Regions from separate parts of the Superficieibacter sp. BNK-5 genome, predicted to be linked through region 1. Evidence: predicted binding sites of a transcription regulator. Region 1 holds the regulator's gene; the other holds the start of a gene.
What was found. Region 1 encodes CRP, which controls carbon source genes, mostly activating them, when cyclic AMP is high. Its sites were predicted from a motif close to ATGTGANNNNNNTCACAT; they were not measured.
Positions count from the first base shown of each region.

Region 1 (7,537 bases):
CAGATGCCCGAGTATGCGCTCAAGATGGCGCTCCATGGTGCTTAATGGCCCTTGTGGTGCGCCCTCCGGTGCTTCCAGAATATTTACACTCCCCGCGCTTCCCGACCCTTCCGAATCAAGACGCTGCTGGCAGCGCTGAATGGCAATTTCGCAGGATTGCAGATAACGCTCCGCCAGATCCGGCGTCAGCATATTATGCTCGCGTGCCAGGGTGGTCATCGCGTTAATATGCTCGACGATAAACTGGCTGTGGGTAACCCAGAGCTTCATATCAGCCAGGTACTGCGTATTAAAACCCGGTTCCTGCATCGCCTGGTTCAATGAGTTGAATAGAGTGTTATGCGCCTGATTTACCCGCATCCGCTGATACGCGAGGGTGGGGGCCTGCGGATCGTTGCTTAAAATCAGACGCAGCGCTTCCTGATCCGCTTCCAGCGCACCGTGGGCATTCTGCCGTAGCAGGCCGCTTTGCCACTGTGGCCACAGCCAGACCATCCCCCCGAAGGCGATCAGGCAGCCCAGCGCGGTGTCGATCATCCGCGGCAAAATAAACTGTTCGCCGTTAAGGTTGATAAGCTGGAGGGTATATACGGCGGTGACGGTAAAACCAATCATCGCCCAGCCGTAATTTTTCCGCAGGATCAAATAGCTGATAATCGTAATGCCCAGCATCGCGCACAGCGTAAAACCATCCGGCACCTTAAAGTGCAGGGTCGCGCCCGCAATCACCAGCCCGACCAGCGTGCCCAGCGTCCGGTGCAGGATCCGCACCCGCGTCGCACCATAGCCGTTTTGCGTCACGAACATAATGGTCATTAAGATCCAGTAAGGCTTGGGCAGGTGCAGCACGCTTCCTGCCAGGCTGGCGATGCTGAGCATCACGCTGAGGCGGGCCGACGTGCGCAGCGCGGGAGACTTCAGTGATAAATAGTTTTTGAGTGCCGACCACAAGGGCAGACGACGCTGGCGGTCAGCCATCAAATCGCGCGGATAAAGCGGACGCAGCGTTTTCAGCACGCGGGCGATGCGGCTGAAATGCCATGCGCAAAACTGGCCGACGGGATTATCCGGATTCTGCCGGGCGATCTTCTCCAGCGCGCCAATCTGCTTCTCCATGTTGAAGCGCCCGGAATAGTGGTGATAGAGAATATCGTCGGCCATCACGCGCAGGCGAGCGGCCACGGTTTGCGCATTCCAGCGGATCACCGCTTCCGCGTGGCTTTGCTCCACCAGCTTTTGCACCTCTTCCGGCTGGTGGAGGCTGACGGAGATATGCTCCTGCAAATCCAGCGCCATCTGGAACATCCAGCGCAGCCGTTTGTAATTGTGATGTTTCTTTTCCGACAGCATATACAACTGCTGATAGCACTGGGTGATGAGATCCACCGTCTTTTGCTGACGCGCCAGCAGTGGCGGCAGCGCTTTTTCCGGATCGGCGTGCTGGGTCAGCAGGCTGTATTTGGCCTCGCAGTAGTCCGCCAGCTGACGGTAAAGCAGGCTTAGCGATTCGCGCAACGGCTGTTCGCGCCATAGCCAGAACCAGAACCAGTTGAAAAGGCCATACCAGAGCGTGCCTGTGGCATACAAGAGCATCGGCTCCCATACCGGCACTGAACCGGCCAGGCTGAGAGTAAATATAGCGGCAATTAACGAAGCGGGAAGCAGGCGTGCGTGGAGAGGGCTGATTTCTGCCGTAACGCCGAGTATCAGTGCCAACGCGGTCAGGACCAGCGGTAGCGGCGCATCTTGTGCCAGGAGGATCTGTACGGCCAGGCTACTGCCGGCAAACAGCGAACCGCCAATAATAAGACGTTTAAAAAACCGCTTATGCGGCGTATCAAGACCGGCAATATTGCAGCAGGCGGGAACCAGGGAAAATAACAGACCGTACTGGAGCTGGCCGATAATCAGACCTGTAGCCACGGGCAAACACAACACCAGCGTTTGACGTAGTGCGTAGTTCACTTCCGGGTGATAGATAAGCCTGCGCCACATAGAAGTTTATCGGCGCATTGCAGTGAATGCGCCGGGTGTCGAGCTTAGCGAGTGCCGTAAACGACGATAGTTTTACCGTGCGCGGAGATCAGACTCTGATCTTCCAGCATTTTCAGGATGCGGCCTACCGTTTCACGAGAGCAACCGACGATCTGGCCGATCTCCTGGCGGGTGATTTTGATCTGCATACCGTCCGGGTGGGTCATAGCGTCCGGCTGTTTAGCCAGGTTAAGCAGCGTCTGCGCGATACGACCGGTGACGTCGAGGAAGGCAAGGTTGCCCACTTTTTCAGACGTCACTTGCAAGCGACGCGCCATCTGTGCGGAAAGACGCATCAGGATATCCGGATTCACCTGGATCAACTGACGGAATTTTTTATAGGAAATTTCCGCGACTTCACAGGCGGTTTTTGCACGCACCCAGGCGCTACGTTCCTGGCCCTCTTCGAACAGGCCCAGTTCACCGATAAAATCGCCCTGGTTGAGGTAAGAAAGGATCATCTCTTTCCCTTCCTCATCTTTAATCAGCACTGCCACGGAGCCTTTGACGATGTAATACAGCGTCTCCGCCTTTTCACCCTGGTGAATCAGCGTGCTCTTCGATGGGTACTTATGAATGTGGCAATGAGACAAGAACCATTCGAGAGTCGGGTCTGTTTGTGGTTTGCCAAGCACCATGCGCGGTTATCCTCTGTTATAAGCTATCTCCGGCGGCTAAACGACGTTGCCTCCGGGGTTGCAATCGTTTTCTTCCCTCGGGCGGGAAGCTGACTGTCGGTATGCTCCGCAGCCGTTAATCTGATGTCCTTTGCATCTATGTATGCGCAAAGTCAATATATCACTGTAGCATCCCGTCTGTTTTAGCATAGCTTTTGCCGCCTGTCTCCTGGTGTCTCGCTTCAGCATGACGCAGGTCGCCTTCCGTTGCGAGAATTGTTATGTACGCGTAATCTGTGAAGAAAATGGCGACACTGGAGTGGATGTTATGCAAGCGCGAGTGAAATGGGTAGAGGGGTTAACGTTTCTGGGTGAGTCGGCCTCCGGGCACCAGATTTTGATGGATGGTAACTCCGGTGATAAAGCGCCCAGCCCGATGGAGATGGTGCTGATGGCCGCAGGAGGATGCAGCGCGATTGATGTGGTGTCGATCCTGCAAAAAGGGCGTCAGGCGGTGACAAACTGCGAGGTGAAACTGACGTCTGAACGCCGTGAAGAAGCCCCGCGTTTATTTACCCATATCAATTTGCACTTTATCGTTACCGGCAATGACCTGAAAGATGCGGCGGTAGCCCGGGCAGTCGATCTCTCTGCGGAGAAATATTGTTCAGTGGCGTTGATGCTGGGTAAAGCGGTGAATATTACCCATTCGTATGAGGTGGTTGCAGGGTAGGGTTAACGTCCACCTTGTTATTATGTTGCCCGCGTTTGCGGTATAGCGCGGGCAGCCGCATCGTTGTTATGCCGGGTGGCGGCTTCGCCTTACCCGGCCTACGAAAACCATCAATATCAACACTTTAATCGCAATCCACAGGCCCGCGCAAGCGCAGCGCCGCCGGGCAAAGGGCACGCCGCCAGCCACTCTTTCGCTATTCTATTTTTTTGCCTTCCATCAGCCGTTGCACCAGCGGCAGCATAATCAGTTCCATCGCCAGCCCCATTTTCCCGCCGGGCACCACTAATGTATTGATGTGGGAAATAAACGATCCCTGAAGCATCGCCAGCAGCCACGGGAAATCGATCCCTTCCAGATTGCGAAAATGAATGACGACAAAGCTTTCATCCAGTGACGGGATGCCTTTCGCGGCGAACGGGTTGGAGGTATCGACGGTCGGCACCCGCTGAAAGTTAATATGCGTGCGCGAAAACTGCGGCGTAATGAAGTTGATGTAATCTTCCATTGAGCGCACCACCGAGTCCATCACCGCCTCGCGGGAGTGTCCGCGCTCGCTGGTATCGCGAATTAACTTCTGGATCCATTCGAGGTTAACAATCGGTACTACGCCCACCAGCAAATCGACATGGCGTGCAACATCGTGCTGCGGAGTGACCACGCCGCCGTGCAATCCCTCATAAAACAGGACGTCGGTCGGTTCCGGCAGCGGTTGCCACGGGGTAAACGTGCCCGGCACCTGGTTCCACGGCACGGCTTCGTCATAGGTATGCAGATACTTTCGCGCCTGGCCTGTGCCGGAATGACCATATTCAGTAAACGTATGTTCCAGCAGACCAAAGTCGTTGGCCTCGGGGCCGAAGTAGCTGATATGCCGACCCAGATCGCGCGCCTTGCGGATCGCCATGTCCATTTCCGGGCGGGTATAGCGATGAAAGCTATCCCCTTCAACTTCCGCCGCATGCAGGTTGAGCTGGGAAAAAATCTTACGGAAGGCGAGACTGGTGGTGGTGGTTCCCGCACCGCTGGAACCCGTTACCGCAATCACCGGATGTTTGGCAGACATAGCAACTCCCTGAGTAATCAGTAAATTTAGTCGCGAAACTGCTTGCGAGGCATGATGTTGACCGTCTCATGCAGCTCAGACCACACCAGCACGGCGTCACCCGTTTTAAGCTGATGTTTAACGTCGGCGACTTTTTGCTCGAGCGAACGCTCATGTTCACCATAATCAGTGCCTTCACGCAAGACAAAGCTTTCGATCAGGCTGTCGAGCGTTTCAGGGGCGAGATCCTGCCAGGGAATAATCATATTAGGCTCCGAGGTATGTTGTCAGCCAGTCGGGAATGCGTTTTTCCAGCCACATTTCCGGACGCCGCAGCGTGCCACCCACAAATCCGACGTGCCCGCCATGCTCGGTGAGCTGATACTCTACCTGTGGCGGTAAGGTGTCGGGATCGGGGATAACGTGATGATCCATAAACGGATCGTCTTTAGCATGGATGATCAGCGTCGGTTTGGCGATCTGATTGAGCAACGGCATCGCGCTGCACTGACGATAATAGTCGATAGCGTCGGCAAAACCATGAATACGCGCGGTGATTAAATCATCAAACTCGCGCAGGCGGCGTACCTGCTTTAGCTGGGCCAGTTCAATCGGCAGCGTGCCGGGATACGCCTTCAGTTTCCGGGTCGCATTCCCTTTCAGCAGGTTCAGCAGGTAGCGCTGATAGACGCGGGAAAAGCCTTTCTCCATGTGATAGCTGCACGCTTCCAGCACAAAGGGGGCGGAGACAATCGCTGCCGCGTCAAGCGGTGCGTTACTGCCTTCTTTTGCCAGCAGGCACGCCAGCATGTTGCCCCCCAGCGAGTAACCCACCGCTGCGGTAGGGACATTGCCGAACTCGCGCTTCAGCCAGTGCAAAAACCAGGTGCCGTCCTCGGTTTCTCCCGAATGATAGATACGGTTCAGACGATTTGGCTCACCGCTACAGCCACGGAAATGCATCACCACGCCAAGCCAGCCGCGCGCTTTCGCCGCGTGAATCAGGCCGTGCGCATAGGGGCTATGCAGGCTGCCCTCCAGCCCATGAAAAACCACCAGCCGGGGCTTATGCCTGGCCTGCTGCGGATCTTCGCTCCACGCCAGATCGACGAAATCACCGTCCGGCAGATCGAGACGTTGCCACACCGGCGTGAACTGCACCCGGCGACGCAGCAGGCGCGGCAGCATGGTTTGCAGATGCGGATTGCGCGCCCCCGGCATGGGGTGAAAAGAGTGCATATCGTCTTGTCCGACGAGCGGTTGTTCAGATGAAATTTGAGCCATGACAGAGGATAGTTTAAGGAAATTGCGCCGTACTATAACCCGTAATTATTAGTGCGGTTTATGCATTTAACGTGGTAGTCATTATTCAGCCAGCAAATTGCGGGAAAAAAGATGAATATCCACGCCGGGCTTGCGCCGCCATAATCGGGCTTTACGTGCGCCAGTGGCGATGCTCTCGCCGGTCTCCTCCAGCATACCCGACGCCTCAATACGGCGGATCAGGCTTTTGCGCTGGATCGGCTGGCCGAGAATGATCTCCGTCGCTTCCTGGAGCTGCGCGTGGGTAAAATTTTCAGGCAAACAATAGACGGGCAGCAGCGAATACATAGTCTTCTGCCGCAGGCGATGCAGACCCGCCTGCACAATCGCGGCATGATCAAACGCCAGTTCATAGCGGGGAAGCGCCTGCACCGGGATCCATTTCGCATCGCTGACGGTCTCGATATGCGGCGCACAGTCCACCCATGATATCAGCGCAAACCAGCTTACCGTCAGGCTCCAGCCGCGCGGGTCGCGATCCGGGCCGGAAAAGGTATCGAGTTGTTCCAGCCACGATGGCAGCACCCCCGTTTTTTCCGTCAGCTTGCGCAACGCCGTATCACGTGTGGAGGTATCGCGGGCAATATCAATAAACCCCCCCGGTAATCCCCAGCAGCCCTGTTGCGGCTGGCTGGCTCGCTCCACCAGCAGCACACAAAGTTCGCCCTGATGGAGGGTAAAAAGCACGCTGTCGACCGTTACCAGCGGCGAAGGAAAACGGCTGGCGTCGTAATTTTTCAGGTATTCCGCTTCTGTCGTCATTTGTCGTGGCCGTTCACCGTGGCAGGAAAATCCCAGTTTACCAGCCCGGGCCTGCACAAAACATACGCTTTTTTTATTTCTGTTATCAGGCAATTAACGTTATTTTGCTTTTTGTTCAAAAAATAACTTGCATAATATATGTCTTAGGGACATTATTAAATTGTCACAGGGACATTAATTAATTGAGAGGGCAAGAAAATGGAAAAACGGTTGCAGTTATTCATTGATAATCAAGAGATTGCCTTAACAACCGGCATTTTCCCTGACGGTGCGGTATGGCTGAAGGTGACAGGCAAACTGCCAGAACGCGCGCAGTTGATGCGTGTTCGTGCCGCCGCCATGCGTGATATGAATGATTTCATGTTGCTGGCCCAACTGGTTGACGCCGTGCGCCATGTTACCGATGTGCTGGTCAGCCACCTTGAGCTTCCGTGGCTGCCGTGGGCGCGTCAGGACCGTCATATGGTCGCAGGCGACAGCTTTGCACTGAAGGTTTTTGCCCGTCAACTCAATACCCTGGGTTTCGATAAAGTTAAGGTGCTCGACCCGCACAGCGATGCAGCGGGGGCAGCGATTGATAATTTTGTCGCTATCCCGCAGGAAATTTGTCTGCTGCATAGCCCCACACTGGCACGTCAGTTTCAGCAGCAGGCACTAATGCTGGTCGCCCCGGATGCGGGCGCGTTGAAAAAAATCGACGCGGTTGCCAGAGCGACAGGGGCATCTGAATACGCGGTATTAACGAAAAAGCGCGATGTGGCGAGCGGCAATCTCACCGGTTTCGCGCTGGTTTCCGGTGATGTGAGGGGCAGGGATGTGCTGATTGTTGATGACTTGTGTGATGCCGGAGGGACGTTTATTGGCTCCGCCCAGGTCCTGCGCGATGCAGGCGCTCGCAGCGTCAGCCTGTACGTCACGCACGGTATCTTTTCTAAAGGTGTGGAAAATCTGCTTTCAAACGGTATCGACGCAATTTATACCACCACCTCGTTTACTTCACCCGCGCTTGCGCACCCGAACCTT
Region 1 is NZ_CP179893.1:1,826,346-1,833,882, forward strand. It holds gene ACMGGS_RS08690 (YccS/YhfK family putative transporter) at 1-1,995, opposite strand, end outside; gene crp (cAMP-activated global transcriptional regulator CRP) at 2,040-2,672, opposite strand; gene ACMGGS_RS08700 (OsmC family protein) at 2,980-3,384, shown strand; gene ACMGGS_RS08705 (phosphoribulokinase) at 3,581-4,450, opposite strand; gene ACMGGS_RS08710 (YheU family protein) at 4,477-4,695, opposite strand; gene ACMGGS_RS08715 (hydrolase) at 4,697-5,713, opposite strand; gene ACMGGS_RS08720 (NUDIX hydrolase) at 5,795-6,514, opposite strand; gene prs (ribose-phosphate diphosphokinase) at 6,713-7,537, shown strand, end outside.

Region 2 (7,537 bases), 630 kb from region 1:
TCCGTCCACTGCTCCTGCTGCCAGATATCCAGCGCCTGCGGACGGTTTTCCCGGCGGATCAGGCCAAAGGGTTGATCGGCAAAATGGAACATTCCGCTGGTGCCGGTGGGGATCTCCAGTTGAAGGCGATGATCGCGCAGGGTGTTGTCGATCCGCACCTGTACATCCAGCAGCGGACGATCGCGATCGAGGGCGATCGTCATGCTGACGTTAAGTTGCCCGTTACGCTGATGCTGCTGACGGGCAGCCAGATCCTGCGGCGCAGCGATGCACCAGCTCAGGTTAAGCGTATCGGCCAGCGCATCCCGCTGCCAGATGGCGGAGACTAATGCGCCGTCGCTGGTGACCCGCCAGTCATCTTCCGGCGGGGAGTAGTTATAGTTGTCCCCCGCATCGCCGCCATCAACCAGCCGCAGGAGAGAGTTCCACTGTTTGCCGCTACGTTTGTCGAGCAGCGTGATGTGCCCGTCCGTCAGCGTCAGGCGCAGCCACGGGTTATCGAGCGCAGCAATCATCTCTTGCGGCACGTTAAACCCGGCAGGCGCATTCTCCTGAAGATAAAATGTTTGATAGCCGCAGGCAGGCAGGGCTTTTGCCTCAAGGATAATGTCGCATTTGCGATACCACACTGTGCTCGTACTGTTGGAAAGCTCCTGCACAATTACCGACATATCCTGCTGTTTTTCCTGCACAATTTTCCAGCGGCACGGCTGCCCCGCTTCATCGACGATGGCAAAATGTGCGCCCGGCACGTAAATCGTCAGCGCCACTCGCCCGTCGCGCGCGTAAGGCAGCGGGTTGAAGACAATGATTTTTTTGCCCTGCTGCCGCGCGGCAATCCCTTCCGCCAGCATTTTCATATTGAGGTCGAAAAGCTGGCTGGCGGATTCATGACCTGAGGTCAGACGCGCTTTCACCATCGCATTGACGCGATCGGCGTTACAGCCGCCAATGCTGTCATGGGCGTGGGATTTCATGGCCTCACGCCAGATATTCTCCACCGCCGTTTGCGGATAAGGCAGCCCCAGTTGCCAGACCACGCTTAATAACGGTTCAAGCTGCTGGCTGAGGAAGTTCTCCAGCCGGACGTTAGCCTGCTTGATATCCATGCGCGTCGAGAAAATCCCCCGATGAATGCGCATATATTTCGGACTGAGTAACTCACCCTGATACGTCGCCAGTTCGACTCCCGTCCGTTCCAGGGCGTCAAAGTAGCGGCTAAAATCGCTGCGCACGAAATGGTAGTCGGACTGCTGCGTATTAAGCGCATCGAGCATCGCCGGAACACCATGCTCAAAGGGGGACTGATCGTTACCGTTGGGGAGCAAAACGTGCCCGGAGGTGCTGAATTTCGCCTGTTTTTGCAGAATAGCGGGCAGCACCTGCCATGCTTTTTGCGCGTCGGCGGGCAGCCATTTCGCGCAGCCATACCCCCACGGCAGCACGGCAGTGGTGACGCAACTGCCGTCAGTGCTCTGCCAGCGAAACTCGCTGGCAGCCACGTCGTGCTCGCACCAGCCGCGCCAGATCACCGCGCGATCCATCGCAAACTGCGTCAGGAACATCGGCAACTGGGCGCTCTGGCCGAAGGAGTCGGGGACGTAACCCACGGCCATCCGGCTTCCCATTGCGTTGCAGTCCGCCATGCCCAGCAGCAAATTGTGGGTGATGGATTCTGCGCCGACCACTAAGAAATCGGTCTGGGTGTACCACGGACCGATAAGTAGCCTGCCCTCGTCGATCAGTTTTTGCACCCGCGCACGATTTTCGGGCGCAATGTTAAAATAATCTTCCAGCACCACGGTCTGCCCATCAAGTATAAATGGGCCTAATGACTCATCGGCTTCCAGACGCTGAAGTAAATCAGCCATAAAATAATAAAGCACGACCCGAGAATCATTTTCAGTAAAATACCACTCGCGATCCCAGTGCGTATGTTGGATCAAATGAACTGTTTTCATCTTTATTTCAGCCTTTTTGAGGGCGAGAAAATACCACGGATAATTACCCGTTAATTTTTATGATTAGCGACGAACCGTCGTTAATATCTCTTTATATTAACGACTGGCTTTAAATTTAGGTGCCATCATTTCTTTTTTAATGGCTTCGTCTGGCACATTGCGAAATACCAGCAGCGATCCACAGGCGATAATCGCGGAGCCACAGGCGATGGAGAGAACATATATCGGCCACTGTTCAACCGCCAGCCAGCCGTAAAATCCGGAAATGGGAGCCTGGTTCACCGCCCCCAGGCCCACCGCCATCGCCGCACCAACCGCAGAGCCGATCATGTTAATCACAATGATTTTAGGATTGGACAGCGCAAACGGAATGGCCCCCTCCGAGACGCCAATCAGCCCCATCAGCGTGGACGCCTTGCCCGCTTCACGCAGCGATTCCGGGAAGCGTTTTGCCCACAGCAGGGTGGCAACGCCCAGGCCAATAGGCGGTACAATGATGGCGACCTGTGCAGCAGTATTAGGATCGTAAATCCCGGAAGCCAGTAGCGCCATCGCGGTGGTGACCGCCGCCTTGTTCACCGGACCGCCGAGGTCAAAGCCCACCATGCCGCCAATTACCGCCGCCAGCAGCACTTTATTGGTACCAGACATCGACAGCAGCCAGTGCTCCATACCGTGATTAAGCGCCGCCAGCGGCGTGCCAATAACAAACGCCATCACAATGCAGGTCAGCAGCGTCCCGCCGACCGGCAGGATAAAAATCGGCCCGGCAGAGGCCAGAGCTTTCGGTAATTTGATGTATTTGATGAGCGCCCGGACGATATACCCGGCGACAAAACCGGCGGCCAGCGCCCCCAGAAAGCCGGTTCCCAGACTGCTCGCCAGTAATCCCCCCACCATCCCCGGCGCGATGCCCGGCTTATTGGCGAGGGCAAAACTGATATAACCCGCCACCACCGGCAGCATCAGCGACAGCGCCAGTCCGCCGAAACCATCGAAGCGATGCAGTACCTGTACGACCAGGCTGGCAGCCTGCTCATGGCTGGCATCCCAGATATTATCAATGCCGTACATCGACGCGCCAATACGCGCGATCCCCATAATGACCGCCCCGGCAATGACAAAAGGCAACATCCACGACACGCCAGTCATAATGGCGTTTTTCACTTCTGCACCCGCTGAAGGCTTGCCGCCTCCTCCCTGAAACTTAGCCATGCGCAACCTCCTGTTCAACGGCTTCAAAAACGGCATCCCCGAATTTAATCGGATCGGAGACGCTGCACTCCAGCTTAACCAGTCCTACAAAACGTTCTTTGCCGCTGATGGCGACGTCGGCGGCAATAATCACCGCGTCGGCCCGCGCCAGATCCTCGTCAAGGATCTCATTCTCCGCGCCTATGCTGCCCTGGGTTTCTACTTTGATCTCATGACCCCGTTTTTTTCCGGTCATTTCAAGCGCTTCCGCTGCCATGTAGGTATGGGCAACGCCGGTCGGACATGCAGCAACACAAACAATAAACATCATTCAGCCTCTCAGGTTTGTTCAGACAAAAAAAAGCACAATGGCGAAAACGCGCATTGTGCTTTGTGGATGAAACCAGGTTGGCCTGCGTGATGGCAATCGGCACCGCTGGCATGGCGGCACGCGATTAGCTGGCGCAGGCTGGATATACGGAAACTAAAACGCAGTTCATCGCGTTTACGGCAACATAACACGCGCTGGCAAGGTGACGGCGAAATCGCCGCGAGACGTTGTTTGTGCCGGTGGAAACGGGCGCGTAATGCCTGCCCGGTACAATCCCATAAACGGGACCACTCCTGCGACATTTGATAATGCGGACAGTCGGCAGAAAACAGGTCAACGTCAGAAAGATCGTCAGGCGAATTTAGCCAACAAATATCATCAAGCGCGACGTTACCTTTGTTATCTCGCGATAACAAAAAAGCAGCGGCGGATATAAACAGCAAAATGATAATGGCTAACATTTTACCTCCATGATGAATGCGCTATTATAAAACAGAATTTTCGCCAACAAATGTGATTTATAGCACAGAGATTTATTTTAATTTTTAGCGCAGTATTGCGGTCGTTATTTCCCGTTAATCATTCATCATATTTATATTAGAGGCGGTTCCGTCGCGGCTGCGATGACGCCACTGTCCCGGCGTCATGCCTATTTCACGGTTAAATACCACGGAAAAATAATTACTGTCTTCAAAGCCGCACTGCATGGCGATGTCGCCAATCAGTATTTCAGTGTGCTGTAAGAGGTATTGGGCGTGGCAAATTCGTAGCTGGCGCAGATACTGGCTGATGGTCATCCCCGTCTGGCTGCGAAACTGCTGGCGCAGGGGGCGCTCGCTGCACTGCTCCTGTTCGCAAAACGTTTCGAGTACGAAAGGCGTGTCCAGACTTCCTGCCAGCGCGGTGATCAGCTTATCCAGCAGCGGCTCGCGCGACGTTGCCGACAAATTATCGGTGGTATAGCGGTGTCTTTTCAGGGTCACCACCAGTTGTGCAAAGAGCAGTTCGGCCATGTCATTGACCTGCGCGTCAGGATGGGCGCTTTCGTGTTCGAGCTGCGCGATGACCTGCCGTGCCTGACTCATTCCAGTGCTGCCAAGCCGCCAGTGCGCCCGCCTTTCAGGTCCGCTAAAGCCAGGAATATGCGCGTCCCAGTCGAAATTAAGTTTCAGGCGGTCAGGGCAATAGATAATATTTTGCAATACCAGGTCGTTGACCGAAGCATAGGAGTGTTTGTCTTCGGCGCGGATATAAAACAGGTCGCCGCGCGTGATGCGGTACGGGCGGTCATTGAGGACGTGCAGGCCATTGCCGCGCCATACCAGCACCAGTTCGCAAAACTCGTGAGTATGTTCAGCAAAGACGTTTTGCGGATAGCGATCCGCAACGGCGACTGCCTGGCCGACGCTGGTGAAAAAGTCGGCTTTACGAAGAATTAACTTGCCCACAGCAGGATCACCTCAACGACGAATGACCGGTTATTATCTTCTGACGGTCGTTCAAAAACGTTGATTCTCTTCGCGTTACTGAAGAATTTCGTCGCGCCCCTGACGAATATCGCGCGGAGACCAGGAAAACTCGCGGCGAAACAGGGTCGAAAAGTGGTTACTGTCGCCGAACCCGCAGCGATAAGCGATATCCGTCACGCTTTCGTCACTGTGGCGCAGCAGATGGCGCGCTTTAATCAAACGCAGCCGGTTCAGGTAACGTTGTGGGGTCAGGCCGGTGGATTGCTTGAGCTGACGGTGTAATGTCCGCAGCGACAACGAGAAATGATCTGCCAGATCGTCCCAGCACACTTCGTCGGCAAAATGATCGTCAAGCCAGGCGATCAGATGGTTGAGACGAGCGTCATTATCCTCCGCCCCTTCCGCCAGGCTGCTTTTACGCAGCAGCACCAGCAGTTGCATAAACAGCAGTTCGCGGTTTGCCCGTTCCGGCGCATCCGCCGCATCGTCTTTCGGTTCAAGCTGGCCGACAAGCTGCCGCACCTGCGTCAGCACCGTCTGATTAACGCGCCAGTGTGAAGGGTATTGACCATTCTGCTCCTGTGGCAGCAGCAAATGCAGGCCGCTTAAAAACTGAAAAGCATCCGGGGAGCGGTACAGCACGTTAGTCAGGCACAGATTGTCGGTGTGCTCATACAGATGACGGTCATGATCGCGGACAAAACAGATCGTTCCGCCGCTGATGGTATAGGGCTGGCCGTTAAAAACATGAATGCCAGTACCGTGTTCGACAATCACTATTTCATGAAAGTCATGATGATGCTCCGGGAAGGCCGACTGCGGAAGACGCGGCTCGATCGCCACTGGCGAATTACCCGAAGGAAAGAAATCCACGCTGTGAAGTACGGTCATAAGAGTCGCCACCAGTGAGAAGAATTCTCATGATAGTAATTAAGGCCCCGCATTCTCATCTTGAAATTTTGACGACAAAGCGTGCAAACACTGCCGATTTTTCAAGAAATGAACGGAAAGCGTCAGAAATGCGGCGGCGGTCACATCCCCCCTTTCGCAGCAAAATGTGAGCTTCCTCACGTTCATCTTTGCTTTCTTGCCAGCGGCCAATTTCCCCTGTCAGTAACAAGAAGGTAGAAGCAGGCGTCCTTTTTTAGACTGTGGGCATTGACTCTCAGAAGGACTCTATCATGACTTTTCGCCATTGCGTCGCTGTCGATTTAGGCGCATCCAGCGGGCGTGTAATGCTTGCACGCTATGACCGCGAACAACGCACCCTCACGCTGCGTGAAATGCACCGCTTCGTCAATCGTCTGCAAAAAGTGGACGGTTATGACTGCTGGGACATTGACAGCCTGGAGGCGGAGATCCGCCGTGGTCTGGAGAACGTGTGCGAGGCGGGCATCGTAATTGACAGTATCGGCGTGGATACCTGGGGCGTGGATTACGTGCTGCTGAACCGCCAGGGCCAACGCGTCGGTCTGCCCATCGCCTACCGTGACGATCGTACCGACGGCGTGATGGCGCAGGCGCTGACTCAACTCGGCAAGGCGGAAATTTACCGCCGCAGCGGCATTCAGTTTCTGCCGTTTAATACGCTTTATCAGCTTCACGCGCTGGTCCGGCAGCAACCGGAGGTGGCGCGCGAGGTCGCTCATGCACTGCTCATTCCTGATTACTTCAGCTACCGCCTTACCGGGCAGATGAACTGGGAATATACCAACGCCACCACCACCCAACTGGTCAATATCAATACCGATAGCTGGGATGAAACATTGCTGGACTGGACAGGAGTGAACGGCGCCTGGTTCGGCAAACCCACGCATCCCGGCAATGTGATTGGCCACTGGACCTGTCCACAGGGTAATGCCATTCCGGTGGTGGCAGTCGCCAGTCACGATACCGCCAGCGCGGTGATTGCCGTTCCGCTGGAAGGGAAAGACGCGGCGTGGATCTCCTCCGGCACCTGGTCGCTGATGGGCTTTGAAAGCAAAACGCCATATACCAGCGACAAGGCGCTGGCTGCCAATATCACCAACGAAGGCGGCGCGGAAGGGCGTTATCGGGTGCTGAAAAATATCATGGGCCTGTGGCTGCTCCAGCGGGTACTTGCTGAACAACAGGTTACCGATCTGCCGGAGCTGATTGCCCGTACCGAAGCGCTGCCCGCCTGCCGCTTTGTCATCAATCCCAACGACGATCGTTTTATTAATCCGGGCAACATGAGCGCGGAGATCCAGGCTGCCTGCCGTGAGGCCGGCCAACCAGAGCCGACCAGCGATGCAGAACTGGCACGCTGCATTTTCGACAGCCTCGCGATCCTGTACGCCGACGTGCTGGGCGAACTGGCCGCTCTGCGCGGCAAGCCGTTCAACCAGTTGCATATTGTCGGCGGCGGCTGCCAAAACCAGTTGCTCAATCAGCTTTGCGCCGACGCCTGCGGCATTACGGTGATCGCCGGACCGATTGAAGCCTCCACGCTCGGCAATATTGGCGTCCAGCTCATGACGCTGGATGAACTGAGCGACGTCACAGATTTTCGCAAGGTGGTGGTTACTAACCACGACCTGACCACTTTCACCCCTCATCCT
Region 2 is NZ_CP179893.1:1,193,546-1,201,082, forward strand. It holds gene ACMGGS_RS05735 (glycoside hydrolase family 38 C-terminal domain-containing protein) at 1-1,961, opposite strand, end outside; gene ACMGGS_RS05740 (PTS fructose transporter subunit IIC) at 2,058-3,176, opposite strand; gene ACMGGS_RS05745 (PTS fructose transporter subunit IIB) at 3,169-3,483, opposite strand; gene ACMGGS_RS05750 (hypothetical protein) at 3,495-3,947, opposite strand; gene rhaR (HTH-type transcriptional activator RhaR) at 4,062-4,934, opposite strand; gene rhaS (HTH-type transcriptional activator RhaS) at 5,010-5,846, opposite strand; gene rhaB (rhamnulokinase) at 6,137-7,537, shown strand, end outside.
Region 2: rhaB (rhamnulokinase) is a predicted target of CRP. The motif match lies at 6,011-6,028, and genes of this name have one in related genera.